DNA from 2 places in the Brevibacterium sp. ACRRH genome. Region 2 is predicted to be linked to the other one. Evidence: riboswitches for the same ligand, from Rfam matches in the RefSeq annotation. Region 2 holds a riboswitch; the other holds the start of a gene.

Region 1 (14,776 bases), on a different contig from region 2:
CATCCAAGAGGCAATGGCGAGCGCCGTTCCCGTGGTGGCCCCAGCCCGAGGTGGCCCACTGGACTTGGTCGACCACTCCCGCACCGGATGGCTGTACACACCAGGCGATCTCACCGCGATGGAACGTCACGTCCGTGACCTGGTAGGTGACGACGCTAAGCGAGCAGCGTTCGGTGAAGCGGCTCGCAAGGTGGTCTTGGGACGTACGTGGAAGAGCGTGTGCTCACAGCTGGTGGGTCACTACGCTTCAGCGATCGATTCGCCTGCCCCACAGGTGATCGGCCGGTCGCTCATCGGCGCCCCTCGCTGGGCACAGGACCGCGTCAGCTAGACAAGGACCGCACTAATCCAGGATCCCGCGAGCTTCAAGTGCGCGACCGGTGTCTTGTGCGTACTTCACGGCGCCTAACATGACCGGAACGGTGCGGGCGCGGATATCATTTTCTAATCCGCGCGCGCTCGCCGCGTCTTGTGCCGTGTCGGCCAAGTCTGCCAGGTAAGAAACACTGCGCACCGCGATCGCTGCTGCGAGCGCCGGCACCTGCGGGCGGATCCCTACGAGCTTCAAGGGTTGCACCAGCATGCTGAAAAGATCCAGCAACATCGACAAAGGCGTCGACAGCATGAAGATCTGAGCACTCACGACGCACGTGATCATCACCGTGATGATGCGCGCGGCATTCCACCAGTCGCTCAAGAACACGTGGACTACCACCAGCAACAAGAAAATGAGCCACATCCGTCGAATGGGCCCCAGAATCTGACCCAGGCTCATCTTGGCTGTCAACCCAATCAGAACCAGCATCACGATGAGGCCAGCATTCACAAACGGGTTGCGCGCCAGCATCACCACCAAAGTCAGCACCGTCAGTGAAGCGAATTTCACGCCCACTGGAGCCGCGTGCAACCACCCGCGACGGGGCGAGCACACCCCCAAAAACTGTTGCCGACGCCTCATGCGACACTCGCTCGGTACTCGGCAACCACCTCGGCCGGGGCGCCCATGCCACACACCTGCCCGCTGTCGATAAACACACACTCATGCCCGTCCAGCGCAAAATCCAGGTCGTGGGTAGAAAACACCACCTGGACACTGCGCCGGTCCACCAGATCACGTAGCGTGCGCCGCAGAAGAAGCGTGTTTTTCAAGTCCAGCAGGGTCGCCGGCTCATCGAGCACCAGAACCTCGGGGTCCACCGCCAACACCGTCGCCAACGCGACCAGCTGGCGCTGCCCACCGGACAGCTCGTACACGGAACGGCTGGCGAGGTCCTCTACGCCCAGTTCGGTGAGCATGGCCATGGCCACCGGTTTGCGTTCAGCCTTGGGCAAGTGGCGCAGGGACAGCTGCACGTCCTCGACCACCGTAGGCATGACCAGCTGGGCGGCGGGGTCGCTGAAGACGAACCCCACGCGCTTGCGCACTTCCTTGAGGTTTTGCGTGACGCTGAGCTCACCTACGCGAACATCGCCCGAGGTGGGTGTCATCAGACCGTTGATCATCTGGAGGAAGGTGGTCTTGCCCGATCCGTTGGGGCCAATGACTGACGTCATTGGCTGTGTGAGCGTGACCGAGGTGGTGTCAAGGAGGACCCTTTCGGGCCCTCCAACTTCGTCGATCGCCACCCGCGCGGCGTCAAACGTGATCACCGGCGCACCAGCACGGTGGGGAAGGCACGGTGAACCATGAGTGCAATTGCACCGGCGAGAATGTTCTTCACAAGGTCGCCAGGCCAGAATGGAATGTCCGCCAAGAACGCTGCACCCAGTGGAACGTCAGCGTTGAAGTGAATACCGAACGCACCAATGGGCCACACAATGAGGTAACGGGCAACCAGAGCCGCACCGACCAGGGCGAGCCACAGTTTCACACCGGTGAGCTTCTTAACAGACATCTGCGCCAGTAGACCAATGAGACCTGCAAAGAATGGGAAAGACACCAGGTAGCCTGCGCTGGGTCCTGCGAGTGCACCCAGGCCCCCAGAACCGCCAGCAAACACGGGAAGTCCGATCAGGCCCAGCACCAGGTACAGCCCGGTTGCTGCGAATGCGCGCCATGCGCCCAAGACCATTCCGGAGATCGCGATCGTGAGGGTTTGCACCGTGATTGGTACGCCGACTCCGCCGACCGGAATAGGCGGGATCAGCGCGGATACCCAAATGAGGGCCGCGAAGACCGCGATATAAGCGACGTCCATGCCCACGCTACGCGCTTGTGGCGCGCGGCGTGCTTCAGCCGAAGTGGAAGTAGACATTTCATTCTCCTTGTACACAGGTTCACCCACCCTGGGTGAAATCTCACCCAGTGTAACTGAACAGTGTTCAGGAGATGTAACTGGGGCGCGGGGTGCCTCAGTTTGGGCCCACGGTTGGGGCTTTGTGGTTTACTCCCATTCGATGGTGCCGGGTGGCTTCGACGTGATGTCGAGGACCACTCGGTTGATTTCGTCCACCTCGTTGGTGATGCGGTTGGAAATTGTGGAGAGCACGTCGTACGGCACGCGAGTCCAGTCGGCTGTCATAGCGTCTTCGCTGGATACTGGGCGCAACACGATGGGGTGGCCATAGGTACGGCCGTCGCCCTGCACACCCACCGAACGCACATCGGCCAGGAGCACCACGGGGCACTGCCAAATGCTGTCATCCAGCCCTGCTCGCGTGAGCTCTTCGCGGGCAATTGCGTCTGCTTCACGCAGTACATCGAGGCGGTCACGTGTCACTTCACCAATGATGCGGATACCCAGACCAGGGCCGGGGAACGGCTGGCGTCCCACAATGACTTCAGGCAAGCCCAATTCGCGTCCGATCGCACGGACTTCGTCTTTAAACAGCGCGCGCAGGGGTTCGACCAGCTTGAACTGGAGGTCTTCAGGCAATCCACCCACATTGTGGTGGCTCTTAATGTTGGCGGTTCCCGAACCACCTCCGGATTCCACCACGTCTGGGTACAGCGTGCCCTGCACCAAAAATTCGATGGGTTCTGCGTCGTTGCGCGACTGGGCAACCAAGTCAGCAGCGGCCGTTTCAAACACACGGATGAACTCGCGCCCAATGATCTTGCGCTTCGCTTCAGGGTCAGTGACACCGGCCAGCTCATTCAGGAACTGGTCTGCGGCATCGACGGTCACCAACCGCACGCCTGTCGAAGCCACGTAGTCCTGTTCGACCTGCTTGCGTTCGTCTTTTCGCAACAGCCCGTGGTCAACGAAAACACACGTGAGCTGATCGCCCACCGCTTTGTGGACGAGAGCAGCTGCAACCGCGGAGTCGACTCCACCGGACAACGCGCAGATCACCTGCTTGTCCCCCACCTGCTGGCGGATCAGTTCAACCTGTTCGTCAATGACATTTCCAGCAGTCCACGTAGGTTCAAGTCCAGCGATTGAGTGCAAGAAGTTTTCCAGGGTTGCCTGGCCATACTCGGAGTGGAGCACTTCCGGGTGCCACTGCACACCGGCGAGTTTACGCTCAACACATTCAAACGCCGCAACGGGAGCCCCCGGAGTGGACGCAACAACGGTGAAACCTTCAGGCGCTTGCGCCACAGAATCGGAGTGCGACATCCATACGGTCTGATTTTCTGGCTGACCCTTTAGCAGCTGGGACGGCTCAGACACGCTCAAGGGCGTTGAGCCGTACTCACGCGACCCCGTGTGGGCAACCTTGCCACCGAAGTTGTGAGCCATCGACTGGAACCCATAACAGATGCCGAACATGGGCACACCCAGTTCATACACCTCGGGATCCAAACTGGGAGCCCCTTCCGCGTACACGGAAGACGGCCCGCCAGACAGCACGACGGCAACTGGGTCACGGTCAGCGAACTCTTGAGCGGAAGCAGTGTGCGGAATAACTTCAGAGAACAAGCCAGCTTCACGAACGCGACGCGCAATCAGCTGAGCGTACTGTGCTCCGAAATCCACCACCAAGACAGGGCGTGAAGAAGTGGGAATGGAAGGTTGCATACCGTCATCCTATCGAGCAAATACCAGGAAAATTAATCTGCCGGCGCAATCACGACAGCTTCGTCCAAACGCTTTTCAACTTCGTGGTGAACCTTGCGCTCCCAAATAAACGACATGACCGGGACAACACCCGCAAGAGCCAGCACGAGCATCCGGCGAAGCGACCACTTCATGGAGGACGTCAGCCACCAGCTGGCCACCAGGTACACCACGTAGCACCATCCGTGCGAGATCGCGATCGCCGCACCCAGGTTGAAGTTACCGATGAGGAGCGCGGTTGAAGGGTCACCGCCCATCAGCGGGGTAATGATGTACTTGTAGATCATTTCAAGCGTCAGAATCATCAGCATGGTACCCGTAATCAGGGCCATGACACGGTAGAAACGTTCCGCATTACGGGCCGAGGTGTATCGCGAAACCGTAAACACCGTTTCCGGATCGTGCGAGTTTTCGTCAAACTCGGGTCGTTGATCTTGCGGATCCTGCACTGTGTGTCCTCTCAAATAGCTAGCGCGACGCTAGTTGCCCAGGTTTTTCTGCCCTGGCTTTTTTACCACAACGAAGTTTTGGTGCTGGTTGTGCGTTTGTTGACGGTATGCGTCACGCAAGAGTCGCCACCAGATATAAAACGCGAACCCGGCGAACACTAACCATTCCACCGCATAAAACGCTGACTGCACATCCAAACCACCGGATTCTTGCGCGTGAAATGTCACGTGTTCAAGTTCGGGCCCTGAGGCTTGAGCGCGTTGGTTCGGTTCAGGGAACAGGATCGCGCCGTAAGAATACACGTCAAAATAGTTCACCAGCTGCGCTGTTGAAACCGTACTCACGACCTTGTCCCCCACAGCTGGCTCAGGCGCTTCGGTGGGGCCCATACGTGCGACCAGCGTGTGTTTCCCGCTTGGGGCTTGCGAGCTGCGCGCGGTTGCTTCATCGGGGGTAAACCCGCGGATCACAGGGATCGCAACAGACTTGTTTCCGCTCAAGCCACCGCCCAGACGCGCCTTGTCGACTGCGAACATGGTGACGACCCAGTATCCGCGTTGGCCATCCTGGTGGCGCCCTTCGACCAGCACCGTGGCTTCCGGGACATATGAGCCGGACACTTCTACCAAGCGGTCAGCTTCGCGCGACGCCATGGGAACCTGTGCCGACACCACTTCGTTGAGTGGCGTCTTGTCATTGGCAAACGCGCTGGTATGCGCGTCGTTCTTGTGTTGTGCGCGGTCTACTTGCCACATGGACAGGAACACAAAAGTGGTCGCCAAAACAAGGACCAGAACAAACCCCCCGATCCATTTAGGGGTGAAAGCCAAGCGCAACATGTAGCGACAGTACCCTTACATGTTTTTAGACGTACGGAGCAACCGTCACGTCAACCCGCTGGAACTCCTTGAGATCCAGGTAACCGGTTGTGGCCATGGCCCGGCGGAGCGCTCCGGCCAGGTTAACTTCACCTACAGCGGAGTGGCCGGGGCCAAAGAGCAACTGTTCAAGTGGCGCAACCGTACCCATTTCGACGCGACGGCCACGTGGCAAGTGCGAGTGGTGAGCTTCGGCTCCCCAGTGGAAACCTTGACCGGGTGCCTCTTCTGCACGCGAAAGAGTAGAACCGAGCATCACGGCGTCGGCTCCCATGGCAAATGCCTTCACGATGTCACCGGATGTTCCCAAACCGCCGTCAGCGATCACGTGAACATAGCGTCCGCCCGATTCGTCCATGTAGTCTCGGCGGGCTGCATGAACGTCGGCAATCGCGGTAGCCATGGGCACGTGGATACCCAAAGTACGGCGCGTGGTCGATGCGGCACCGCCACCGAACCCGACAAGAACACCGGCGGCTCCAGTACGCATGAGGTGCAGGCTTGCCGTGTACGTGGCTGCACCTCCGACGATGACTGGAACGTCGAGTTCATAAATGAAGCGTTTGAGGTTGAGTGGTTCTGCTTCGCTTGAAACGTGCTCCGCGGAGACCGTGGTTCCGCGAATCACAAATAAGTCAACTCCGGCTTCGACAACGGTCTTCCAGAATTCTTGCGTGCGTTGCGGAGTCAGCGCACCAGCGACGGTGACTCCCGCTTCGCGGATTTCTTTCAAACGTGCCGTGATGAGTTCGGCCTTGATGGGTTCAGAATAGATTTCTTGCATGCGGACGGTCGCCTGGTTTTCCGGAAGCGACGCGATTTCGTCCAAGTACGGCTGTGGGTCTTCGTAACGTGTCCACAGCCCTTCAAGGTCCAGGACGCCCAGGCCACCGAACTTACCCAATGCAATCGCAGTTGCGGGCGACACAACCGAGTCCATGGGTGCGCCAATGAACGGGAGCTCAAAGTGGTAGGCGTCGATCTGCCATGCCAGCGAAACGTCTTGAGGGTCGCGAGTTCGCCGAGCGGGAATCACCGCTACGTCGTCAAGAGAATAGGAGCGACGCCCCCGCTTACCGCGACCAATTTCAACTTCGTTACTCACCCTTCAAGGGTATCTCACGGTCAGTCAAAGAGAATCACCTGTCGAACAGCTTGACCATCTGCAAGCGTATCCATGGCCGCGTTGATGTCGTCCAGGCGCACGATTCCAGACACCAGTTCTTCAACCGGAAGCTTCCCGTCCCGCCACATCTGTTCGTACTTTGGAATGTCGCGTGAAGGAACAGCGGACCCTAAGTATGAGCCCACAACGGTGCGGGCTTCAGCGGTCAAGGTCAGCGGGTGAATCTGCGAAAGTGCATCAGGAGCAGGCAGACCCACCGTCACTGTTGTTCCGCCCACAGCCGTGGCTGAATACGCGGTTTCAAACGCCTTGGGGTGCCCAGCTGCCTCGATCACAACGGGGGCTTTGACGCCAGCTTCTGCGACCTCGGCCGGGGTGTACACCTGGGACGCACCCAACTTGCGCGCCCTCTCCAACTTCTCCGGGTTGGCATCCACGCCAATCACCTCGCCAGTCCCCACGCTCAACGCGGTAAGCAACGCGGCCATACCCACGCCGCCAAGGCCCACCACCATGATGTCGTCGCCAGGGCTGGGCTTACCCGCGTTCAGCACGGCACCTCCCCCGGTGAGAACGGCACAACCCAAAGGTGCAGCGATCTGGGGTGGGACGTCCGAACCCACCTTGACGATCGAAGCGACGTTGACCACGGCATGGGTGGCGAACACGCTCACACCCAGGTGGTGGTTGATGGGTTCGCCTGCGTGACCGGCTCGCGGGTGGGTGGTTTCGCCGGATTCGCTGAGCCTGCGCACGTCTCCGTCAAAAGGCAGAACGCCGGCGTTGTTCGACGCGGTCCCCGGGGTACACGGGAGCTTTCCGTCGGTCGCACAGTTGGCGCACTGCCCGCACCGAGGCAAGAACACCGTCACCACGTGGTCGCCGGGGGCAAATTCGGTGACGTCCGCGCCCACCTGCTCGACGACCCCGGCGCCTTCGTGCCCCAGCAACATAGGAAGGGGCCGAGGTCGGTTACCGTCCACCACAGACAGGTCAGAGTGGCACAGCCCGGCTGCGGTCATGCGGATGAGTACCTCGTGCGGGCCGGGTTCGTCCAGTTCCACTGTCGTGACGTCGAGTGGACGGGACTGCGCGTAAGGGCGTTGGGCTCGCATCTCGCGTAGGACCGCACCGGTGATTTTCATGAACCCTCCTTGACCTGGCCAACCTGCGTTGAACTCATGGTATGCGCAACTCAACGCAAAGTGAGGGGTTCTAGCGGACTTTTACTTCACCAGTTCAAAACGTTCTACAACGCGAGCAGAAGCCCAGAAGTGCAGTTCGTACATGCACGCCTGGCGGAATGTCTTTTCCATTTTTTCGCGTTCTGCTGGGCGTGCGTTTTCCAGCTCGCGTTCCAGAATTTCGACGGCCTGGCGGGTTCCGGCGTCGAACTCTTCTGAGTCGTATTCTTCGATCCACTGCTTGTACGGGTGCGCGTCCATCCCGTCGCCTACCAGGCGGGTGAGCACCTTACCTACGTGGGCGTACACCCAGAAGCATGGGAGAACGCCGGCCACACCCACTTCGTACGGTTCGGTGGTAGCGGTTGCCATGAGGAATGACACGTACCCCAAGGTCGTGGGCGAAGCGACTGGTTTTCCGTTCTCGTCGTTGAGTTCGGCAATGTGCTGTGAAAATTCGGTCGATTCGAGCAGCGCTTCGTGCATTTCGTTTTCTACCGCAACGGCCGTTCCCGCCGAGGTCGCCCAGAACCGCATGTCTTCGTTGTTAGCGGCCCGGTGCCCCAGCAGGAGCATGGTACGTGCGTACCCGTCCAGGTAGATTTCGTCCTGGATGAGGTAGTTGGTGAATGCGCGCGCGTCCAGGTCGCCGGCTGCAAGTTCCTGCAGGTACGTGAGGTTTTCGGTTGCGGTGATGATGTCGTCGCAGGAGTCCCACAGGGCTTGCGTGCGGGGGCCAGCAACGTAAAGGTTACGTAGTTCACGACCAATTTCGGCGGCCGAGGTCGTCGTAGTCATGAGTGTTCCTTTCAGTGGGTTGGGTTTGAGTGAGATGGGTTTCAGGGAGGCTGTCAGTCAGACTTCACGGAGATGGGATCGTCACCATGTGGTCGACGGGGCCGTGGGCCCCGTTGGGGTCGAGTGACAGTGTCCAGTCTTTGCCGGATTCCAAAGCGCGAGCGAGGTAGTCAAGGGCGGTGCCAACGACCTCGGGAACATCCAGGGTTCCTTCTAGAACCTGCCGGGCAGCGAGCGCGGTAATCGCGGCTGAGAGCGTGCACCCGGTTCCGTGCGTGTTGGGGGTGGTGATGCGCTGGTGGCGGTATTCGGTGAGGTTGACGTTGGTGCCGTCGTTGAGCGCCAACACGTCGAGTACCTCGTCGCCGTCGCCGTGCCCACCTTTGACCAGAACACCTCGGGCGCCGCGTTCGATCAATTCGCGCGCCTGGTAGCGCATGGTGTCGAGGTCGCGGGCTGGCTCAACGTCGTCACCCAAGAGCAGCGCGGCTTCGGGAAGGTTGGGCGTGATGACGTGGGCGGCGGGCACCATGAGCGTGCGCACGGCATCCACGGCGTCTTCTTCAAGCAGTCGGTGCCCGGAGGTGGCCACCATGACAGGGTCGACGACCAGGAACCCTAAACCACCTCGGCCGGCACGTTCCGCAACCAATTCCACGAGTTGGCGCGTGCCCAGCATCCCGGTTTTGGTGGCGTCAACGGGCATGTCCGTCAGCACCGAGTCGAACTGGTCAGACACAAAGTCGTTGTCGATCCCGTACACGCGGGAGACTCCGTGTGTGTTCTGTGCGACCAGCGCGGTAATCACCGAGGTTCCGTATGCGCGCAGGGCCGTGAAGGTTTTTAGGTCGGCGTGAACGCCTGCTCCACCGGAGGGGTCTGTTCCCGCGATACTCAACGCGACAGGGGGTCGTGACATGTCGATCTCCTTTACGTGTGGGGTGGATGGTTTGGGTTCCCCACAGGGGGTCAGAGGGTCAGTTCTGGAATGCGTGGTGAATTTTGCGTGCCTCGACTTGCGGGTCGGGGGCAAGGCAGATTGCTGATACCACGCATACCCCCGCGACCGAGGTGTCTGTCAGTTGCGCTGCCCGCTCAGCTGTAATTCCGCCAATGGCAAAGGCCGGGATCGCCGAGGTGGCAATGAGGTTTTTGAGTGTGTCGACTCCAAGCCCGGCTGGGGCACCTTCTTTAGTTGCGGTGTCCCACACGGGGCCCACGCCCAGGAGGTCTACTCCCCCGTTGCCGAAGTCGCCGTGGGCGCGGGCGGCTTCGATGTCTTCCGGGGTGTTGGCGGACAGGCCTACCAGCGGGGTGTTTCCGATGAGTTCACGAACCTGGGTCACGCTCGTGTCATCTTGCCCCACGTGGACATGGACGTCGTGGCCGTCGTGAATGAGGCTGGCAGCGACATTGACACGGTCGTTAACGAACACGGGCACTGGGCGGGTGATGTTGTTAGTGTGGCGGGCGTTTTCGACTGCCTCGAGCACGCTCAAAGTGATGTGCGCGAAGGTTGCGTCGGTGGCGTGCTTGTCGCGCACTTGGACGATTCCCGCGCCTCCGGCTACTGCCAGTTCAACCGTTTGTGCCACCGTGCGTCCCGCTTGTTCGCACATTTTGGTGTCGGTGATGAAGTACAGGGACCCGTCGATGTCGCTCAAACGCGGATTGGTCACAGTTCCTCCGTGGTCACGTTGATTGCGTGCAGATCAGTTTCGGTAACTGCGTGAAGTTGGTCCAGGAAATGAACTTTGAAGCTACCTGGCCCGTCTGCCAGTTCGTGTGCGCGCAGACCGGCTGCCGCAAAGTGTGCGTGCGCGGTCACGGTGGCTTGGTGGTAGCGGGTGAGTTTTTCTTCCGTGGTAGTTGATTCGCCGAGGAGGTGGTGGGCTGTTCCTGCGTACCCTGCTACGAGCGCTCCCAGGGAGCATCCGGTTCCTACGACGAGTGGCATGTAGGTGGACCCGCCTGAAACGTGGCTGACATAGGTGGTTTCGCCGATCGTGGTGACGATTGCGTCAGTGGGGCCAGAAATAGCGACAACGGAACCGTATTCGTTGCTGAGTTTACTCGCGGCAGGCAAAGCCGACTCAACATCGTCCACTGCTTCGATACCTCGGGCGCCCTGACCCATTCCGGCTAGCCCCGCCACCTCTGAGGCGTTGCCGCGCACCACGGTGGGGCGTTCACTCAGAGCCCGGAAAACCCGGGCAGTTCGGAACGGAGCCACTCCCAGACCAACCGGGTCTAGCACCCAGGTTGTTCCGTCCTCGGTGCGTTGCTGCACGGCAGCGTCAATCGACAGGTACGTGTGCGAGCTGGGGGTCCCAAAGTTCACCGATACACCGTTGGCGACTTTGGCGAATGCGGCTGCGTCAGCTTCGTGGTCGATCATGGCAGGTGACGCGCCCGCTGCAAGCAGAATGTTCGCGGCAACTTCTTGCACCACAGTGTTGGTAATGCATTGCACCAGGGGCGTGAGTTCACGCATGTGGGTGAGAAACGCGGGAGTGAATTCCGGGGTGTTTCCGGTACGACTTTCAGATACAAGCGTCACGCTGACTTCCCTTCGCAGGCATTAACCAAACAGGTTCACGGGTATGATCTCAGCCTGTACAGGCACCCCGAGTCTGCACCACACTGTACATGCAGTGTGTGAGTTTCGCGAACCGCTCTTAGCGTGACTGGTAGTTGGGCGCTTCCACCGTCATCTGAATGTCGTGTGGGTGGCTTTCTTTAAGTCCAGCCGCGGTCAAGCGCACAAAGCGTCCTTGCTCTTTGAGCTCAGGAATCGTGCGCGCGCCCACGTAGAACATGGTTTGGCGCAGCCCACCCGTGAGCTGGTAAGCGACGTTCTTGAGTTCACCGCGGTAAGCGACCCGACCTTCGACGCCTTCTGGGATGAGATCAGTGTCGGTGGCGACATCGGCCTGGAAGTAGCGGTCCTTGGAGTACGAACGCCCCTTACGTGGCGCCATGGCACCCAACGAGCCCATGCCACGGTACGTTTTGTACTGCTTTCCGTTCACCAGGAGCAGTTCACCTGGGGATTCCTTACATCCGGCTAGGAGGCTACCGAGCATCACGGAGTCGGCACCGGCGACCAGTGCCTTGCCAATGTCACCCGAATACTGCAATCCACCGTCACCGATCACCGGAACGCCGGCTTCGCGTGCGGCCTGGTAGGCCAAGTGAATCGCGGTGACCTGTGGAACTCCTACACCTGCCACGATGCGGGTGGTGCAGATCGACCCTGGTCCAACTCCCACCTTGATAGCGTCGGCTCCTGCGTCGATGAGTGCTTGCGCGCCTTCGCGGGTGGCGACGTTTCCACCAATAACTTGGACGTGCGAAAAAGCCGGGTCCTCCTTGAGGGTCTTGATCATGTCCGTGACACCGCGTGCGTGACCGTTAGCCGTGTCCACCACGATGACGTCAGCGCCAGCTTCGGCCAGCAGGCCGGCACGCTCCAGCGCGTCTCCGTAGAACCCTACTGCGGCACCTACAAGGAGCCGGCCTTCGGAGTCCTTGGACGCCAGGGGGTACTCTTCGCTCTTGACGAAGTCTTTAACGGTGATGAGCCCGCGGATCACATTGTTCTCGTCGACGAGTGGCAGCTTCTCGACCTTGTGTTCAGCCAGGATTTCAAAGGCTTCTTCTGAGCTCACGCCTACTGGAGCTGTGATCAAAGGTGCCTTCGTCATGATTTCGCCAACCGTTTTTGTGGCGAACTCTGCACGAGGAACAAAGCGCAGGTCACGGTTGGTGATGATTCCCACGAGCACGTTGTTTTCGTCCACAACAGGCAGACCCGAGATGCGGTACTGGCCACACATTTCGTCGAGCTCTTGCAGGGTCTTGTCGGCGGTGATGGTCACGGGGTCGGTGATCATGCCCGACTCCGAGCGCTTTACATAGTCGACCTGGGCTGCCTGGTCTTCTTTGCTCAAGTTACGGTGGATGATTCCAATTCCACCGATGCGTGCCATGGCAATAGCCATCCGGCTTTCGGTCACCGTGTCCATTGCGGCAGAAATCAGAGGGATGTTGATGTCGAGTTCGCGAGTCAACCGGGTGCGGGTTGAAGCTTCAGACGGGATGACGTCGGTGTCTCCGGGGAGCAACAGGACGTCGTCGTAGGTCAAACCGGTGAGTGAAAACGGATTCTCTGCTTCGCGGAAATGCTGTTCAACTTCGCTCATTGGGTCCCTCCCCTTTTGTCCTACCAATACCCGCAATCCTAACGCTTTCGACTGGCAGTCATGACCGTGAGGGTGTGAGTTTATAAACAGGTGGCTCAACCATTTGGTTGATGGGACAACCAACCCGCTGGGCGATGGATTCGAGAGGGGCTAAGAGCACACTTAAGTTATGTTGATTTTTGCTATTGCTTTCATCACTGCAGCCCTGGTTTTCTACACCATGGGTGTGTGGGCAGAACATAAGAAAAAAGTTCTCACGTGGCCCCATGTGATCCTGTTTGGGCTGGGATTGGTGTGCGACGCAACTGGAACCGAGTTCATGCGCCGAATCGCGCAGTCCGACTCTTTCTCTTTTGGTGGCGAGGCCGCCCAGATCTTGGGGCTCATCATGGCGGTCACCGGAGCGTTGGCGCTTCTGCTCATGGCCATCCACTTTGTGTGGGCGCTTTACGTCATGATCAAAGGTTCGGACCGTGCGCGTGCAGTCTTCCACAAGTTCTCGCTTGTGGTGTGGGGTATTTGGCTGGTCCCCTACTTCACCGGAATGGTTGGCGGAATGCTGTGATAGAGCGATCACACCTTCAACTGGATCCCGGAAGTAAACCGGCGTTCCTCACCACTGAGCGGATCTCGGAACTCAAGCCCAACGGCACACAAACGCAGGGGGTGCGAAAAATCGTACGGGTCCTGGTCTAGGTCGTGCGGGTAAACGGGGTCACCCAGGATCGGCACGCCAGCGCCTAACAAGTGAACCCGCAACTGATGGGTTTTGCCCGTGTGCGGAGTGAGCACAAACCGCCCAACGGGATCACCCTCATACGTACCAACCACGTGTGAAAACTCGATACGAGAACGCGCGTTGATGGGCCCGTCGACTTTTTTAACACCACGTGTTCCCTTGTCTTTTTCGATTCGCGACTCGCACTCGAGCGGAAACGCTGCCGGGTCGAAGTCGCCGGGAAGAACCGCTAAGGCCTCATAGGTTTTATCCACTTTTCGGTCTTGAAAAAGCCGCTGATACGCCCCGCGCGTGCCCGGATTGCGCGACAAAATCAAGAGCCCAGCCGTCACACGGTCAAGCCGGTGAATGGCCACCAGGTCCGGTTCGTCACGTTCTACCCGCAACCGCGTGACCACGCATTCGCGCACAAATCGCCCGTTGGGAGTCGAGGCCAAGAAGTGGGGTTTGTCCACTACCAGCAGGTGCTCGTCCTCATGCACCACGGTCACGTCGAACGGCACGCGCGCCTCCGGTGGCACGACCCTATGGAAGAAGTAGAAGCCACCCGGGGTCACAGGTGTTTCCAGGGTGACCGGCCGGCCGTTTTCGTCTACGAGCCCGCCTCCGGCAGGATCGGCGATGTAGTCGAGCTCCTCACGCGAATCCGGGAAGTCGGCTAACAGCCAGTCACGGACAGTCGCGGGAACTGGTTCGTGTTGGCGGGAGTGCGTCTGATTGCCGCCAGGTGCGCGCAACCGGGTTGCGCTGATCCCTTCCCGAGGTCGTAGCGGGCTTCTCATGCCCCTTACCCTACCGACACCTCGGGCCCCATCAGCTCAACGGCCTGACGAAACGGCGCAAAACGAGCGAGACTACGCATTATATTGCGCCGTTTTGCTCGCTTTGCGCCGGCTGACCCACGACTTGGGCAATGCGTTGCGCTTCATTCGCTACGTCGCGCACGTATTGATCGGACGGGTTGTAGGCCTTGATCGCGTCCGTGTATCCGTTCAGGTCGCTCAGGTTGCGGTTGTTCGCGCACAGAAAAGCTGCCGCGGACGCTGTCGCGTCGTCAATGTTGTGCGGGTCTTTTGTGCCGTCGCCGTTGCCGTCCACCGCCACCTGGTTCCATGTTGTGGGGATGAACTGCATGGGGCCCACAGCTCGGTCGTGTGTGCGGTCGCCGTCGAGTCGCCCGCCGTCAGTGTCGCGGATATGCGCCGTGCCTTCACCACGCAGTTGAACACCAAAGAGGTGGGGCGTAACCTCGCCGGAGTCGTTCACGCTGGCACCCTTGTAGCGCCCGTGATCGGTCTCGATTTTGCCGATTCCAGCCAATGTATTCCACGACAACCCGCACTGCGGACTGCGCTGAGCAGCCCACACCGTTGCCGCGACATACGCCTGCAG
Region 2 (14,776 bases):
CAGGACACGCGATTGTGGGATGTACCGCCAGCTCTGAGGCGAGCCGGGACCGTGCTTCTGCCATGCTCCCCGACGTCCCCATTCTGGATGTCGAAACTGTGGTGGAGCGCAGCGAATTAGTGCTGTTCACCGTTCCAGACGACATCCTCCCTGAACTGGTATCGGGGCTGGCTAAGTTGGGGAAGTTCAACTCTGGTCAGATTGTGGCCCACTGCGCGGGCCGGTATGGGACCGAGGTGTTAGAACCTTCTGGCGCCATTCCCCTTGCGTTGCACCCGTCTTTGTCGTTTACCGGGACCAGTATTGACTTACCGCGTCTTCGCCAGGCCACGATCGCGGTAACGGCACCCAAGCCGGTTTTGCCGATTGGGCAAGCGCTCGTGGTGGAGATTGGGGCCGAGCCAGTGATTGTGGCTCCTGCGGACAGGTCGTTGTACCACGCGGCTATTTCACACGCGGCCAATCACACGGTCGTGATCCTCAGCCAGGCGTTAGAGCTGTTGACGAGTGTGGGGTTGGAGAACCCGGCTCAGGTTCTGCACTCGCTCGTCGACGCGAGTGTGAACAACACTCTGCAGTCCGGCCCTAGCGCGCTCACCGGCCCGGTCTCTCGTGGAGACATCGGAACAGTGGAAGCGCACCTGGGCGCCTTGTCCGAGTTCAGCCTTGCCCAAGAAGGCGTGGCTACCCGTGACACGTATGTGGCCATGGCGCGCGCAACTGTTGCTCGTGCTCTCACCAACGGCACGATCTCTGACGCACAAGCCACCGCTTTGCTGGATCTGTTGCAGTCCTCTAGCGCAGATCCCAAATAGGAGCTGAACATATAAACGCGGTAGCCTAAGACCATGCCTACCGATCACGAAGAACACCTCGACCCTGAACAGTTGCGCATCCGCAAAGAAAAGCGTCAGCGCATGCTCGATGCGGGTGGTGAAGCGTACCCCGTTTCTGTTGCACGCACCCACACCCTGGAAGAAATCCGCCAGGCGTATCCGCATCTGGAAGCCGGAGAAGAAACTGACGACCGGGCTGGAGTCGTTGGTCGTGTCGTGTTCTTCCGCAACACCGGAAAGCTCTGCTTTGTGACCCTGCAGTCAGGTGACGGCACCCGCTTGCAAGGAATGCTGTCACTTGCCGAGGTGGGTCAAGAGGCGCTGGACGCCTGGAAAGCCGACGTCGACTTGGGTGACCACGTTTTCCTGGAAGGGCGCGTGATTTGCTCTAAGCGCGGCGAACTGTCGATTTTTGCCTCCCGTTGGGAGATGGCAGCCAAAGCGATTCGTCCGTTGCCACCGCAGCACACTGAGTTGGGTGACGAAGGGCGCATGCGCCAGCGGTACCTGGACCTGATCATGCGTGACGATGCGCGCAAGACGGTTCACATTCGTTCGGACGTGATGAAGTCACTGCGCAAAACATTCGACGAACGCGGGTTCCTCGAAATTGAAACCCCTATGTTGCAGACAATTCCATCTGGAGCGGCGGCACGTCCGTTCTCAACGCATATGAATGCGTACGACATGGAACTGTATTTGCGTATTGCGCCTGAGCTTTTCCTCAAGCGTGCTGTTGTTGGCGGATTGGAAAAGGTTTTCGAAATTAACCGCAACTTCCGAAACGAAGGTGCTGACTCTACACACTCTCCGGAATTCGCAATGCTTGAAGCGTATGAAGCATATGGCGATTATTCGACAATCGGGGAATTAACCAAAAAGCTTGTTCAGAATGCTGCTTTAGAAGCGACTGGTTCTCTTCAAGTGACTCTGGCCGACGGAACCGAATACGACTTCGGTGGCGAGTGGGCTGCCGTCAGCATGTACGAAACACTTTCCGAAGAGTGCGGGGAAACTGTTACGCCAGAAACCACCGTCGACGAACTGCTGGCAATTGCTAAGAAGTGTGACATCGACGTGGAGGGTGTCTTCCGAGGGCACGGAAAACTCGTGGAAGAAATGTGGGAGCACTTCTACCAAGACAAGCTGTGGGAGCCTACGTTTGTCACAGACTTCCCCGTCGACACTTCGCCCTTGGTGCGTGAACACCGCGATAAGCCGGGCGTTGTTGAAAAGTGGGACCTCTACGTGCGTGGATTCGAGCTGGCCACGGGATATTCAGAGCTCGTGGACCCAGTCATCCAGCGGGAACGTTTTGAAACGCAGATGCGTAATGCCGCAAAGGGTGACGACGAAGCGATGCCTTTGGATGAAGATTTCCTCACGGCAATGGAATTCGGAATGCCTCCTACTGGCGGGATGGGTATGGGAATCGACCGACTCCTCATGGCTCTTACCGGTTTGGGAATTCGTGAAACAATTCTTTTCCCGCTTGTGAAGCCAATTGAAAATTAGTAATTCCTGAAAATAGAGACGGAAGTCTAAGCGCTAGGATAGACAGTGGAATACATTAAAGTATTGCTTCCTTCGATCGTTGTCGGATTGATTTTTTGGTACGTAATTCGAGCCATTATTCGATCGGACAGCATCGAGCGCAAACAAATGGATAAGTATTACGCTCAGCTAGCTGAATCCGAAGGAGCTTCACCGGCACGTTCAGGCTCCCACAGGGATCAGACTGACCAATCGGAAGGTGACTCACATGGCGCGCACGATGAAGGTCGTTCTCACTGACGACATTGACGGAACCCCCGCAGACGAAACCATCAAGTTCTCAATTGACGGCACTGACTATGAAATTGAACTGAACAGCGACAATGCTGCGAAGTTCAGGGAAGTGCTTGAACCATATATCTCTAAGGCGCGACGCGTAAGCGGCTCCCGCACGTCCAAGAAGAAGGCGACAAGTAGCCGTTTCGACCCAGTGAAGGTCAGGGACTGGGCCCGCGACAACGGGTTCGAGGTCTCGGAACGGGGCCGTCTGTCCAGCGAAGTGATCGAGGCATACGAGAAGTCGCTGACCAACTAGGTCACTGAGGATCCACAAAATTTCGCCATCAGCCGAACTGTTTCGGCTGATGGCGAAACTGCAAATAAAACACTGGCCCGCATGGTTACAGTCTTAGAAATCCAGAAACAGGAGGGCAAATGTTTGAACGGTTTACAGATCGTGCCCGTCGAGTCATCGTGCTGGCACAGGAAGAAGCTAAGCTTCTTAAGCACAACTACATCGGAACCGAACACATTCTTTTGGGGCTCATTCATGAAGGTGAAGGAATTGCTGCCAAAGCACTCGAAGGAATGGACATTTCCCTCGAGGGTGTACGCGAACAGGTAGTCGACATTATTGGTGAGGGTCAGCAGGCTCCTACCGGTCACATTCCTTTCACACCGCGTGCAAAAAAGGTGCTAGAGCTCAGCCTGCGTGAAGCCCTGCAGCTGGGTCACACCTACATCGGTACCGAACACATTCTTTTGGGGCTCATTCGCGAAGGCGAGGGCGTTGCCGCCCAGGTGCTTGTGAAACTGGGCGCCGACCTCGGCCGGGTGCGACAAGAGGTCATCAAACTCATTTCCGGTTACCAGGGCAAGGAACCTGCTTCTACTGGTGCGCGGGAAGAAGGAACGCCGTCTGGTTCGCTGGTGCTCGATCAGTTTGGGCGCAACCTCACCGCGGCAGCCCGGGAAGGCAAACTGGACCCGGTTATTGGTCGTGAAGAGCAGATGGAACGCGTCATGCAGGTGCTGTCGCGTAGGACCAAGAACAACCCCGTTCTCATCGGTGAACCCGGTGTAGGTAAGACGGCTGTCGTCGAAGGTCTTGCGCAGGCGATCGTGGCCGGTGACGTTCCTGAAACGCTCAATGACAAGCAGCTCTACACTTTGGACTTGGGGTCGCTCGTTGCAGGCTCCCGCTACCGCGGTGACTTTGAAGAGCGCCTCAAGAAGGTCCTCAAGGAAATCCGCACGCGCGGAGACATCGTCCTGTTCATCGACGAAATCCACACCCTGGTGGGTGCAGGTGCGGCCGAAGGCGCGATTGACGCCGCCTCGATCCTCAAGCCAATGTTGGCCCGTGGTGAACTCCAAACAATTGGTGCCACCACGTTGGATGAGTACCGTAAGAACATTGAAAAGGACGCAGCTCTGGAACGTCGTTTCCAGCCCATCCAGGTGCCTGAGCCTACGCTGGATATCGCTGTTCAGATTCTGCGTGGACTCCGCGACCAGTACGAAAACCACCACAAGGTGACCATTACCGACGGTGCGCTGGAAGCAGCGGTCAACCTCTCTGACCGCTACATCAACGACCGCTACTTGCCTGACAAGGCGATCGACCTCATTGACGAGGCTGGTGCCAAACTGCGCATCACTCGCATGAGCGAACCGCAGGAAATCAAGGATCTCAACGAGAAGATCGCAGAAGCTCGCAAGCGCAAAGAAGTTGCAATCGACAAGCAGAACTTTGAGCTCGCAGCTGATGAACGCAACACCGAAATGGAACTCACCAAGGAACGCGACAAGGCTGAAAAGGCGTGGCGTTCAGGTGCCCAGGGTGGCGGAGCGATCGTTGACGAAGAACTGATCGCTGAAGTGCTGGCTAAGGCTACCGGTATCCCTGTGTTCAAGCTGACGGAAGAAGAGTCGTCGCGACTTCTTCGCATGGAAGACGAACTGCACAAGCGCATCATTGGTCAAAACGATGCGATCAAGTCGGTATCGCGGGCAATCCGTCGTACGCGCGCTGGGCTGAAAGACCCCAAGCGTCCGTCCGGTTCGTTCATTTTCGCCGGACCTACCGGTGTGGGTAAGACCGAGCTCGCTAAGGCTCTTGCCGAGTTCCTGTTCGGTGATGAGTCCGCGCTGATCAGCCTGGACATGAGTGAGTTCTCTGAGAAGCACACTGTGTCGCGTCTGTTCGGTTCGCCTCCGGGATACGTGGGATACGAAGAAGGTGGACAGCTCACTGAAAAGGTGCGCCGTCGTCCGTTCTCGATCGTGCTGTTCGACGAGGTCGAAAAGGCTCACGCGGACATCTTCAACTCGCTACTGCAGATTTTGGAAGACGGTCGTCTAACGGACTCGCAGGGTCGTGAAGTGGACTTCAAGAACACCATCATCATCATGACCACGAACCTGGGTACCCGCGACATCAACCGGGGAACCCCCATGGGATTCCAGGCTGACAACGACACGGCCACCAGCTACGACCGCATGAAGCAGAAGGTCAACGAAGAGCTCAAGCAGCACTTCCGCCCTGAGTTCCTCAACCGTGTCGACGACACGATTGTGTTCCCGCAGCTTCAGAAGGACGAAATCGTCAAGATCGTGGACCTGTTCTTGACCCGTCTGGACACGCGTCTTGCTGACCAGGGTATGAGCATCGAGGTGTCTGACGACGCCAAGAACGCTCTTGCTGACCGTGGGTTCGACCCAGTTCTGGGTGCGCGTCCACTGCGCCGCACCATCCAGCAGGACATCGAAGATCCGCTGTCGGAAAAGATCCTGTTCAACGAGCTTCACTCGGGACAGCGCATCTACGTGGACGTGGAAGGCGAAGGGCCCCTGGCCACGTTCACCTTCCGCGGTGAAATGGACGACCGTGTGCTCACTCGTTCCAAGGACGAAAAAGACAACACGGGCGCGATCCCGGAAGCTGGTCCCGCTAACGACGCGGCCGGCAAGCCGGAAGCCACGGAAGACTCGGACGGAAAAGCCGTAGCACAGGCTAACCAAACGACCGAAGAGTAGAAGGATCTAGCATTGGTGTGTGACTTCATCTGAACCCACCAAGCTAGAACCCCACGGTGCGGGTACCGGCCAACGATGCCAGCAACTGACATCCGGTTTGCACATCAGGCCGGCCCGCACCTCGGACGTGGCCGCTATCCGGGCACTGTGCCAGCCGCTCATTGACGAACGGATCCTAGTGCCCAAGGACCACGTGAACTACTTCGAAAACATTCAAGAGTTCATGGTGGTGACAGACACAGACGGCACTCTGGCCGGCTGCGCCGCACTCCACGTGTTCTGGGAGGACCTCGCTGAGGTTAGGACAGTGGCAACCAGCGCACAGTTCCGCCGCCGAGGCGTGGGTCGCGCGCTCATTGAAAGTCTCCTTCAGCGCGCAAAAGACCTGGGCGTGGACCGTGTGTTTTGTTTAACATTCGAACGCGATTTCTTTGCATCCCTGGGGTTTGAGCAGATCACGGGAACCCCGGTGTCCCCTGAAGTGTTCGCTGAACTGTTACGTTCACAGGACGAAGGCACGGCCGAATTCCTGGACTTGGCCCGGGTAAAGCCCAACACGTTGGGCAACTACCGAATGATGATTTCACTGGGGCAAACTGAGAACACCTGAGTCTCGGGTGGCAAGTCCGTCGCTCACCAGGTCATCGATGAGCCGGGCAATCCGGTCATGCGTCCCCAAAGCCCGCACGCGCGTCAGGGACGAACCCACCGGTTCGGGAAGCTCTGTGATGACGGTGTCCTCAAAATCAGCGGCAGGAGCCGTAAAGTAATCTTCCCGCAGTGGACACCCTTGCACGGTGGATTCCTTGAGCGTTGCCATGATGGCACCGCGTAATTGCCGGTCAGTGCCGTGCCATGCTTGGGTTTTGGGTCGGGTGTCGCTTTTTGGCCGTCCGGCTTCGAGCCACGCGCAGTGCTGGGCCAGCGGGCACTCGTCACACTTAGGGTTGCGGGACGTACACACCAAGGCTCCCAACTCCATGGCTGCGGCGTTGAACTCAACGTGGTGGTCCTCAGGAACGAACTGCCTGGCCCACGCATGCTCTTTCTTGCTCAACGCAGGCTTGGGGTGGTCAACACCGGCGAACACCCGCGACAACACACGCCGCACGTTCACGTCGAGCACGATCGTCCGCTGACCAAACGCAAACGACGCAACCGCAGCAGCCGTGTATGGGCCCACACCTGGTAGGGCCAACAAACCCTCTTCAGTGCGCGGAACTTCGCCGTCCCCAATCGCCCGGGCACACTCCTGCAAACGCAACGCCCGCCTGGGGTAACCTAACGAACCCCACGCAACTAACACCTCGGCGGTGGGGGCGTCAGCCAACGCGCGGGGCGTGGGCCAGCGTTCCATCCATTCCCGCCACACCGGTTCCACCCGGCTCATGGGGGTCTGGTGAGACATGATCTCAGAGATAAGCACCGCCCAGGCCGAGGTGTCCGCGGCTCTCCAGGGGAGGGGTCGCTGTGCGCTGGCGAACCAGTGGGTGAGTGCGCGAGCGACTTTATGGTGTGTCAAGGTTTAACATCTCCGGCTGGCGGTTTAGGCTTCAAGTGATGTCTCAGAATAACAACTCTCGCCCTGGTCGACTGCCCGCGTCTGTGTACCGCAGGCGGCGCATTACTGTGCTCGGGTTGGCGGTTGTTGTTCTGGCCCTGTTTACCGTGGGTATTGTGCTGTTGGCGCAGGGGCTCACAAAGAACACGGCCGGGCCGGGGGAGCCTCAGGCACAGACCCAGTCCGGTGAAGAGCAGGGCCAAGGTGGGCAGCAAGGTGAGTCGGATGGCTCGGGTGAGTCAGGGGAGTCTGGCGAATCCGGAGGGTCTGGTGAGCAGCCTGCTGGACCGGGGCCCGATGAGTCTTCAGGCAAGTGCCCCACGGAAGCTGTCGAGATCTCTGCCAAGACCGACAAGCCCAGCTATAAACCCAATTCGGTGATCAAGCTGGAGCTGGGCGTGACGAATAAGCACAATGCGTCGTGCGCAATCGACGTGGGGCCCCAGAAGCAGACGTTCACCGTGAAAAAGGACAAGGACACCGTGTGGAGTTCCGCGTTCTGTGTGAGCGGTCAGCAAAAGGACCAGACCCAGGTGTTTGTGTCCGGTGCCAACAAGAAATCGGTTCTGCCGTGGGACATGATCCCCACGGACGACAAATGCAACCGCACAAAAGACACGCTGGACCCCGGCGAATACACGCTGGTGACCAAACTGGGCGATATCGAGAGCCAGCCGGCTAAGTTCGTGGTCGAAAAGCCGGAAGAGAAGAAGCCCGAGGGTGAGGACAAGCCTGCAGGTGAGAAAAAACCTGAGGGCGAGAAAAAGACTCAGGGCAACTGAGCCCCGCCACGAAACGTGGCGCGAAACGGCGCAAAGCGAGCGAAACTACGCAATATAATGCGCCGTATTGCTCGTTTAGCGCTGTCTGGTCCGGCTCACCTACCGCTTCAGCGTCAACTCAATCGCTTGAGCCAGGTTGCTCACTTCCTTCACCCGAATACCTTTAGGTAAAGTCGCATCGGCCAGCGATCCACTAGCAACCACGGCAGTATCAATCCCCATTCGCGCGGCTTCTGCCAGCCGTTGCCCTACGTTGGGCACGCGCCTGATTTCGCCGGACAGGCTCAACTCGCCAATCGCCACCAAACGTGAATACTGAGGTTTGTCCGCCGCGGCCGACGCCAACGCCAAAGCCACTGCCAGGTCAGCTGCCGGTTCCTGAATCTTCGCCCCACCAACAGTCGACACAAACACGTCAGACCGCGCCAGGTTCATGCTCTTCGAAGCAACCGCAATGAGCATGGCTACCCGGTTGAAATCCATGCCGCTCACGGTCCTCCGTGGATTCCCACCGGCAGCCTCCATAGTGAGGGCCTGGACCTCGATGACCAAAGGCCGTTTACCGTCCAGCGTCACCGTCAAACACGTGCCCGGCGCGTTAGTTTGCGACCGGGACAGGAACAACCCAGAAGGGTCGGATTCGCTGGTGATCCCTTCGTCCGTCATCGCGAAGCACCCCACTTCATCAGTTGGGCCAAAGCGGTTCTTGATCGCCCGCAACATGCGTAGGCGCGTGTGCTTATCGCCTTCGAACGAACACACCACATCGACCAAGTGCTCCAACAGCCGAGGCCCCGCGACCGTCCCGTCTTTGGTGATGTGCCCCACCAGGACGGTGGGCAAGTTGCGCGCTTTCGCGGCCCGGATCACCGCGGACGCAACTTCACGCACCTGCGTGACTCCACCGGGTACGCCTTCCACACGGTCGGATGCCAGGGTCTGCACGGAATCCACGATGAGCAGTTCCGGGTCTTCCACCTCGATGAGCCCCAAGACCGCCGCCAAATCAGTTTCGTTTGCCAAAAGCAGATTGTCTGACAGCGCCCCTGTGCGTTCAGCGCGCAGACGTACCTGACCCTGCGATTCCTCGCCAGTGACGTACAGAACGCGCCGGCCCGCATTCGCCGCTTTCGCGGACACGTCCAGTAACAACGTGGACTTACCCACCCCAGGTTCGCCGGCCAGCAGGATCACAGCACCTGGCACCAGCCCGCCTCCCAGCACGCGGTCAAGTTCGCTGACCCCTGTTGAGGTTGCCGAGGCGGTGGTTGCGTCCACCTGTGTGACCGGGGTGGCACGTTTGCCAGAAAAAGTGGCTTGGGTTTTGACGGACACACCTGGGCCGGCGTTTTCTTCAAGGGTTCCCCACGACTGGCACTTGGGGCACTTGCCCATCCACTTGGGGGTTGAAGATCCGCATTCGCTACACGTGTACGCCATAGATCTATGATCCCACGACACCTACACTGGGGACTATGTACTTCATTGTTGTGAAATATGACGTCAAACCAGAATCCGTCGACCAGTGGCCTGAAATCGTTCGCGAGTTCACTGAGGCCACTCGCGCTGAAGAAGGAAACCTGTTCTTCGAATGGTCCAAGAGCCTGGGAAACGACAACCAGTACGTACTGGTTGAAGGGTTCACCGACGAAGGCGCTGAACCTCACGTCACCAGTGACCACTTTGCCAAAGGCCTCGAAGCTATGCGCCCACACCTGGTTTCGACCCCGCAGATCATTTCCCGGCAGGTCGATGGCAACGGCTTCGAAGATATGGGCGAACTGAAGATCTAACTCAAAATAAAATTCCAATGCCCGGTGACCACGGCCGCGGTGATGCATGTAGCCGCCAGCACAGCGGCACACCCCATCGCAACCCAGTCACCGACACCCAGGCTTACACGCCGGGTCCACGTGCGACCCTTGGTGCCAAACGCACGCCCCTCCATCGCCATGGCTAACCGCACTGCTCGCCGAATCGCCTCGGTGAGCAGTGCGAACGCGATAGGGAAGAAATCGCGAAGGCCTCCAAAGAAACCTCCGTGGGAAACACCTCGGGCACGGCGGGCAAACCGGATCGTCTCCAACTGTTCTGACAACAGCCCCGCCAACCGCGCGGCCCCCAAGGCCCCCAAAACGAAACGTTCAGGCATCTTCAACAGCTGAACCAGAGAATCAGCCAGCTCAGTCGAATCGATCGAAAACGCTAAAACAACACACGGCAGAGACATCGCAAGTGAGCGCAAAAACAGCGCAAACCCCACCTCGACTGACCTGCTCGTCACCTCATACGGCCCAAAGTTAAACAGGACCGGGCCAGCCCCTTCCGCCAACAGAACAGTCGCCCACCCTGTTGCAAACGCCGCCAGCGGAATGAACCACAAGTGGGTAAACAACCGCTTCACCGGAAACCCAGTCAGCGGGAAAAACACAATCACAAAAACCATCATGAGTGACGCGCTGACCACGTCAATCGATAGGACAACCCCCACCGTAATCAGCAACATAATGGCGATCTTGGTGAGCGGGTTAGTGCGCGTGAGCGGAGTTGAACGAACCTCAAATCCCATACTCGTCAGCCCCTACTGCGTGAATAAAATCCGGGTCGTGCGTGACCGTCAGCAGCGCCGCCCCGTTATCAACCGCTTCGTTGAGTAAGCTGGCCAGCTCGCGCCAGCTGTGCGCATCTTGCCCAAACGTGGGCTCGTCCACAATGAGGACGGGCGCGGCCAGCATGCACGCGACACTCAACCGCCGCTTCTCGCCACCGCTGAGTGTCGACGGGTGCGCTAATGCCACATGGTCAAGCCGCAACCGCTCCAACACCGAGTCCGGGTCCACCCCGCCCAACACCAACTCGTCACGCACCGTGCGAGTGACGAACTGATGCTCAGGAGTCTGAAACACCTTCCCAATCCTGCGCGCCAACGCCCGCGCTTTCCACTTATGCGGGCTGGCGCTGCGCACGGGGAACTCCGGGGCCCACGCTTGCAGTTCCGGGCTGGCGGTGACCTGCCCAGACCGAGGTCGTAAAAGCCCCGCCGCTGTCAGTGCCGCCGTGGATTTTCCGGCACCGTTGGCACCCGTCATCGCCAACGCTTGACCTTGTGCCAGGGAGAACGCCACGTGGTTAACGTCTTCGTGACGACCCACGGTGGCGTCGACTTCTAGCAACTGCGGGCCAGTGGCTTCGCGAAGTTCGCGACGCTTAGGCCGCAGGTGACTGAGCCACAAACCGGCGTCTTCTAACTCTTGCCGATGCGTCTCCATGATCTGATGCGGTGGACCATCGGCAATCACCCCGGTGGGGGAGAGGACCACCATGCGGTCTACATGGTCTGCCCACAGATCCAAACGGTGCTCAACAACCAGCAGCGTCGCACCGGTCTCATCCGCAGACCGGATCACAGCATCCCGCAACCCAGGAGCCGACTGAGGGTCAATGTTTGCCGTGGGCTCATCCAACAAAATGATCGACGGACGCATCGCCAGAACACCAGCGAGAGCCACCCGCTGTTTCTGCCCACCAGACAACTTCGCCGTGGGCCAATCCTGCGGAAACGGCAACCCCACGGTGTCTAGAGCCCACTGCACGCGGTCAGCGATCTCCTCGACTGGAACACGCAGGTTCTCAGCGCCAAACGCAATGTCAGGGCCAATCCGGGACAACACCGCCTGCGAATCGGGATCCTGCAGAACCAAGCCAGTACGACCTCGGGTAGGGTCCGGAGCCGAGCCGTCAATGAGCAACTGCCCAAACTGAGTTCCCGACTCGCTGGGCAGAACACCGGCCACAGCGTGCAAGAACGTAGACTTGCCGGCCCCGGACGCACCCGCAATCAGGACCCGCTCGCCAGCCTCAATCTCCACCGAAATCCCGGTGAGGGCGGCACGTTTACGGCCGGCGTGCTTCCACCCAAAATCGGTTGCGCTGAGGTGACTCACACCTCGCGCCCGGTGTTGCCAGACGCAAACGCGTTAAGCGCTCCAGCTGATGCGAGCATGCGCGTGAGCAACCACGGGATCACCCCAGCCAAAACTGCTGATGACAGCACGGCAAGACCGGTGTAAGCAACCCGGAAGCCTAGCGACCATTCCGCAAGGTAGATGATCGATTCGTGAACACCCATGAACAGTCCCGCGAGCATGGCAGCCAGAATGCTCACGGGGAGCGTGAACTTGCGGTACCTGAACGCGGCAAAAACGAGCTCTGCGCCGAGCCCCTGTAGGAACCCGGAGAACACCGCAACCACACCAAAGTGGGAGCCTAAAACAGCCTCGAAAATCGCGGCCAGCAGCTCACAGAACAGCGCGGCACCAGGCTTGCGGATGATCATTGCGGCCAGCGGGCCCGCGAGCACCCACACGCCACCAAACAGCGCCACAGCAGGCGGGAAAGTCGTGGCAAACAGCAACTCAAAGCCACTCCACAGAGCTGCCCACAAGGCAAACAAAAGCCCAACCGCAACCGCGATTACGGCGCACACAACAATGTCGACAACCCGCCACGAGTAGGTGTGAGTCTTTTCAGTCGCTGTCGTCGATGACATGTATCCTCCCAGGATTTAGGAGGGGTAAAGAGAATCTCGACTCCCTTCGGCGGTCCTAACCGCATCAGGTTCGAGGGTCTGCATAAGCACTCTCAGCGCCCCTTATGGCGCTCCCCTGTCGCGGATCACACATTACACATAAACGGAGTATGAATAAACTTCTGGGAAGAAACTGCCCGAGGTGTTCCCCGGCTTTCTAAGGCAGGATCCCCAGGTGCGCAAGGGCTGCCTTGACGATGTGGTGCTGGCCGTGGCACATGTCGGCGATGATGTCGTCGCGCAGAAGTTCTTGAGGGGTGAACCAGTCGAAGCTCAACGCGTCTTGGCGGGGAGTGCATTCGCCTCGCACCTGCAGGATGTAGCACAGGGCCACTGCGTGCTGGCGAGGGTCATAGTAGTTGCTCACGCCTTGAGTGGGGAAGTATTCGGCCACATGGAACGGGGTAAGCGAGGTGGGAAAAACCGGTAGCGCAAGAGGGCCCAGGTCCTGTTCGCAGTGCCGGGCGAGTGCGCTGCGCAGAGTTTCGTGGAAGCGGACACGACCACCGACGATTTCGCGGCCCAGGGTCTGGTCTGGAAGGGTGCGCAGGAGCAGACCAATCCGTTCAACCTCGCCACTGTCACTCACTTGAACGGGTACTCCGTGTACATATGTGAGCGGGAGCTTGCGCCTGAGGCGGTTGAGCTCTTCAGGTTCGAGCCAGTTTTCGTCATAGTCCAAAGCGGTGCGCGTCATACCGGCAATTTTTGCACAAATTTCGCTCACAGCGTACAAGCGTTTCACCGCGAAAACATCACGTGACTGCGCACAGGTCACCTGCGGTGCACCGAAAGGTCGAACGCAGTTAACCCAAAACGGTCACTATATGGGCCGTTGTCAGTTGTTGTAGCTAGACGCCTGCCCAGAGGAGCTTTCGAATGAAGATCAAGTCGCTTGCCACCACGCTCGGACTCGTTGCATTGCTGTCATCCGGGGGTCTGAGTCCCGCCCTGGGGACGGGCGCCGAGGCGACGAAAAAGGCCGACATCTACAACCTCGGCATGCAGGTGGGTGACCGCAACACCGACCGCGCCTTCACGTGGTACACCAAGAAGATCGGCGAACAGAGCGTCAAGATCGCTCCCGTCAAGGAAATGGTGGGTGGCAAACTTCCGGAAGGCGCTCGCACGGTCAAAGAAGAAAAATCGGGAGTGTCAATTGACCGCGCTCGCCTCTACCACCAGGCGCACGTCATGGGGCTGAAAGCGAACACCCGGTACGCATACCAGGTTGGGTCCGACAAAAACGGATGGTCGGACGTCTACACGTTCTCGACCCCAAAGTCTTTCGCCACTGACAACGGTGAATTCCTAGCGGTAGGCGACCCACAGATCGGCTCCGGCAACGGAAAGCCCAACGATGCAGAAGGCTGGAACCGGACAGTCACCTCGGCCGCTAAGGCACACCCGAACGCACGCTTCCTCTTGAGCCTCGGCGACCAGATCGACACCGGCACGGGCAAACAGTACGACGCGTTCTTCGCGCCAGACGTCATGCGCACACTCCCGCACATGACAATCAAGGGCAACCACGAAATGCTCAACCCCGTCAGCCACATCCAACACTTCCGCCAGCCAAACCAGAAAGGCACTGGCGACTATTGGTACAAGGACGCTGGGGTGCTGTTTATCGTCCTGGACAGCAACAACCCCAACTGGAAGAAACACGGCCAGTTCATCAAGGACGTCAAAGCCGACCAGGGGCGTGACGCAAACTGGACGGTCGTCGCCTTCCACCACGCGCCATACTCGTCCGGCCCGCACCGCGACGACGCTGACGTGAAACTGTTGCGCGAAAAGCTTCCAAAATATATCGCCGAGGCCGATGTCGACCTCGTGATGAATGGCCACGACCACGTGTACACCCGTAGCTACCTGACAAACGGAGACGGTGCCAAAGTCGCAGGCGCGAAGGGTGGTAGCAAGCAGGTCAAGAAGAAGGGCGAGGCGATCTACATGACCGCAACCTCATCGAGCGGTTCTAAGTTCTACAGCAACAAGGATGACGCCGACTGGGCTGCTGTGGCCAAAGGCAACAATGTGCCCGGCTACGTGGGTGTGAAGGCACAACGTTGCTCGTTGCGCGTGACTGCGTACGAGGTTTCAACGACAGGCAAGCGGGGAACGCTCGACACCTTTACCCTGACTGACCGGTCAAACCGCGGCTGCAAGTAGGCCGACAAATTCGACGACAAAT

The links. A riboswitch is a leader RNA that binds a small molecule or an ion and turns the genes downstream of it on or off. The one in region 2 is predicted to bind thiamine pyrophosphate.
Region 1: linked by a shared signal. The riboswitch ahead of thiM (hydroxyethylthiazole kinase) and the one ahead of MHX53_RS04530 (ECF transporter S component) in region 2 are both predicted to bind thiamine pyrophosphate.

Annotation. Positions count from the first base shown of each region.
Region 1 is NZ_JAKRMN010000001.1:372,393-387,168, reverse strand. Features, by position in the region: gene MHX53_RS01780 (glycosyltransferase family 1 protein) at 1-331, shown strand, start outside; gene MHX53_RS01775 (energy-coupling factor transporter transmembrane component T) at 344-886, opposite strand; gene MHX53_RS01770 (ABC transporter ATP-binding protein) at 955-1,554, opposite strand; gene MHX53_RS01765 (biotin transporter BioY) at 1,647-2,255, opposite strand; gene guaA (glutamine-hydrolyzing GMP synthase) at 2,385-3,965, opposite strand; gene MHX53_RS01755 (DUF3817 domain-containing protein) at 3,998-4,453, opposite strand; gene MHX53_RS01750 (SURF1 family protein) at 4,484-5,293, opposite strand; gene MHX53_RS01745 (GuaB3 family IMP dehydrogenase-related protein) at 5,319-6,437, opposite strand; gene MHX53_RS01740 (alcohol dehydrogenase catalytic domain-containing protein) at 6,458-7,603, opposite strand; gene MHX53_RS01735 (TenA family protein) at 7,685-8,440, opposite strand; gene thiD (bifunctional hydroxymethylpyrimidine kinase/phosphomethylpyrimidine kinase) at 8,505-9,359, opposite strand; gene thiE (thiamine phosphate synthase) at 9,418-10,119, opposite strand; gene thiM (hydroxyethylthiazole kinase) at 10,116-11,000, opposite strand; TPP riboswitch at 10,991-11,080, opposite strand; gene guaB (IMP dehydrogenase) at 11,119-12,645, opposite strand; gene MHX53_RS01710 (HsmA family protein) at 12,815-13,210, shown strand; gene MHX53_RS01705 (pseudouridine synthase) at 13,219-14,166, opposite strand; gene MHX53_RS01700 (lytic murein transglycosylase) at 14,246-14,776, opposite strand, start outside.
Region 2 is NZ_JAKRMN010000003.1:191,985-206,760, reverse strand. Features, by position in the region: gene MHX53_RS04585 (DUF2520 domain-containing protein) at 1-815, shown strand, start outside; gene lysS (lysine--tRNA ligase) at 849-2,351, shown strand; gene MHX53_RS04575 (Lsr2 family protein) at 2,599-2,925, shown strand; gene MHX53_RS04570 (ATP-dependent Clp protease ATP-binding subunit) at 3,045-5,648, shown strand; gene MHX53_RS04565 (amino-acid N-acetyltransferase) at 5,734-6,258, shown strand; gene MHX53_RS04560 (A/G-specific adenine glycosylase) at 6,232-7,170, opposite strand; gene MHX53_RS04555 (hypothetical protein) at 7,209-7,991, shown strand; gene radA (DNA repair protein RadA) at 8,091-9,431, opposite strand; gene MHX53_RS04545 (putative quinol monooxygenase) at 9,467-9,784, shown strand; gene MHX53_RS04540 (energy-coupling factor transporter transmembrane component T) at 9,781-10,560, opposite strand; gene MHX53_RS04535 (ATP-binding cassette domain-containing protein) at 10,550-11,935, opposite strand; gene MHX53_RS04530 (ECF transporter S component) at 11,932-12,540, opposite strand; TPP riboswitch at 12,565-12,667, opposite strand; gene MHX53_RS04525 (DUF4916 domain-containing protein) at 12,737-13,276, opposite strand; gene MHX53_RS04520 (metallophosphoesterase family protein) at 13,459-14,754, shown strand.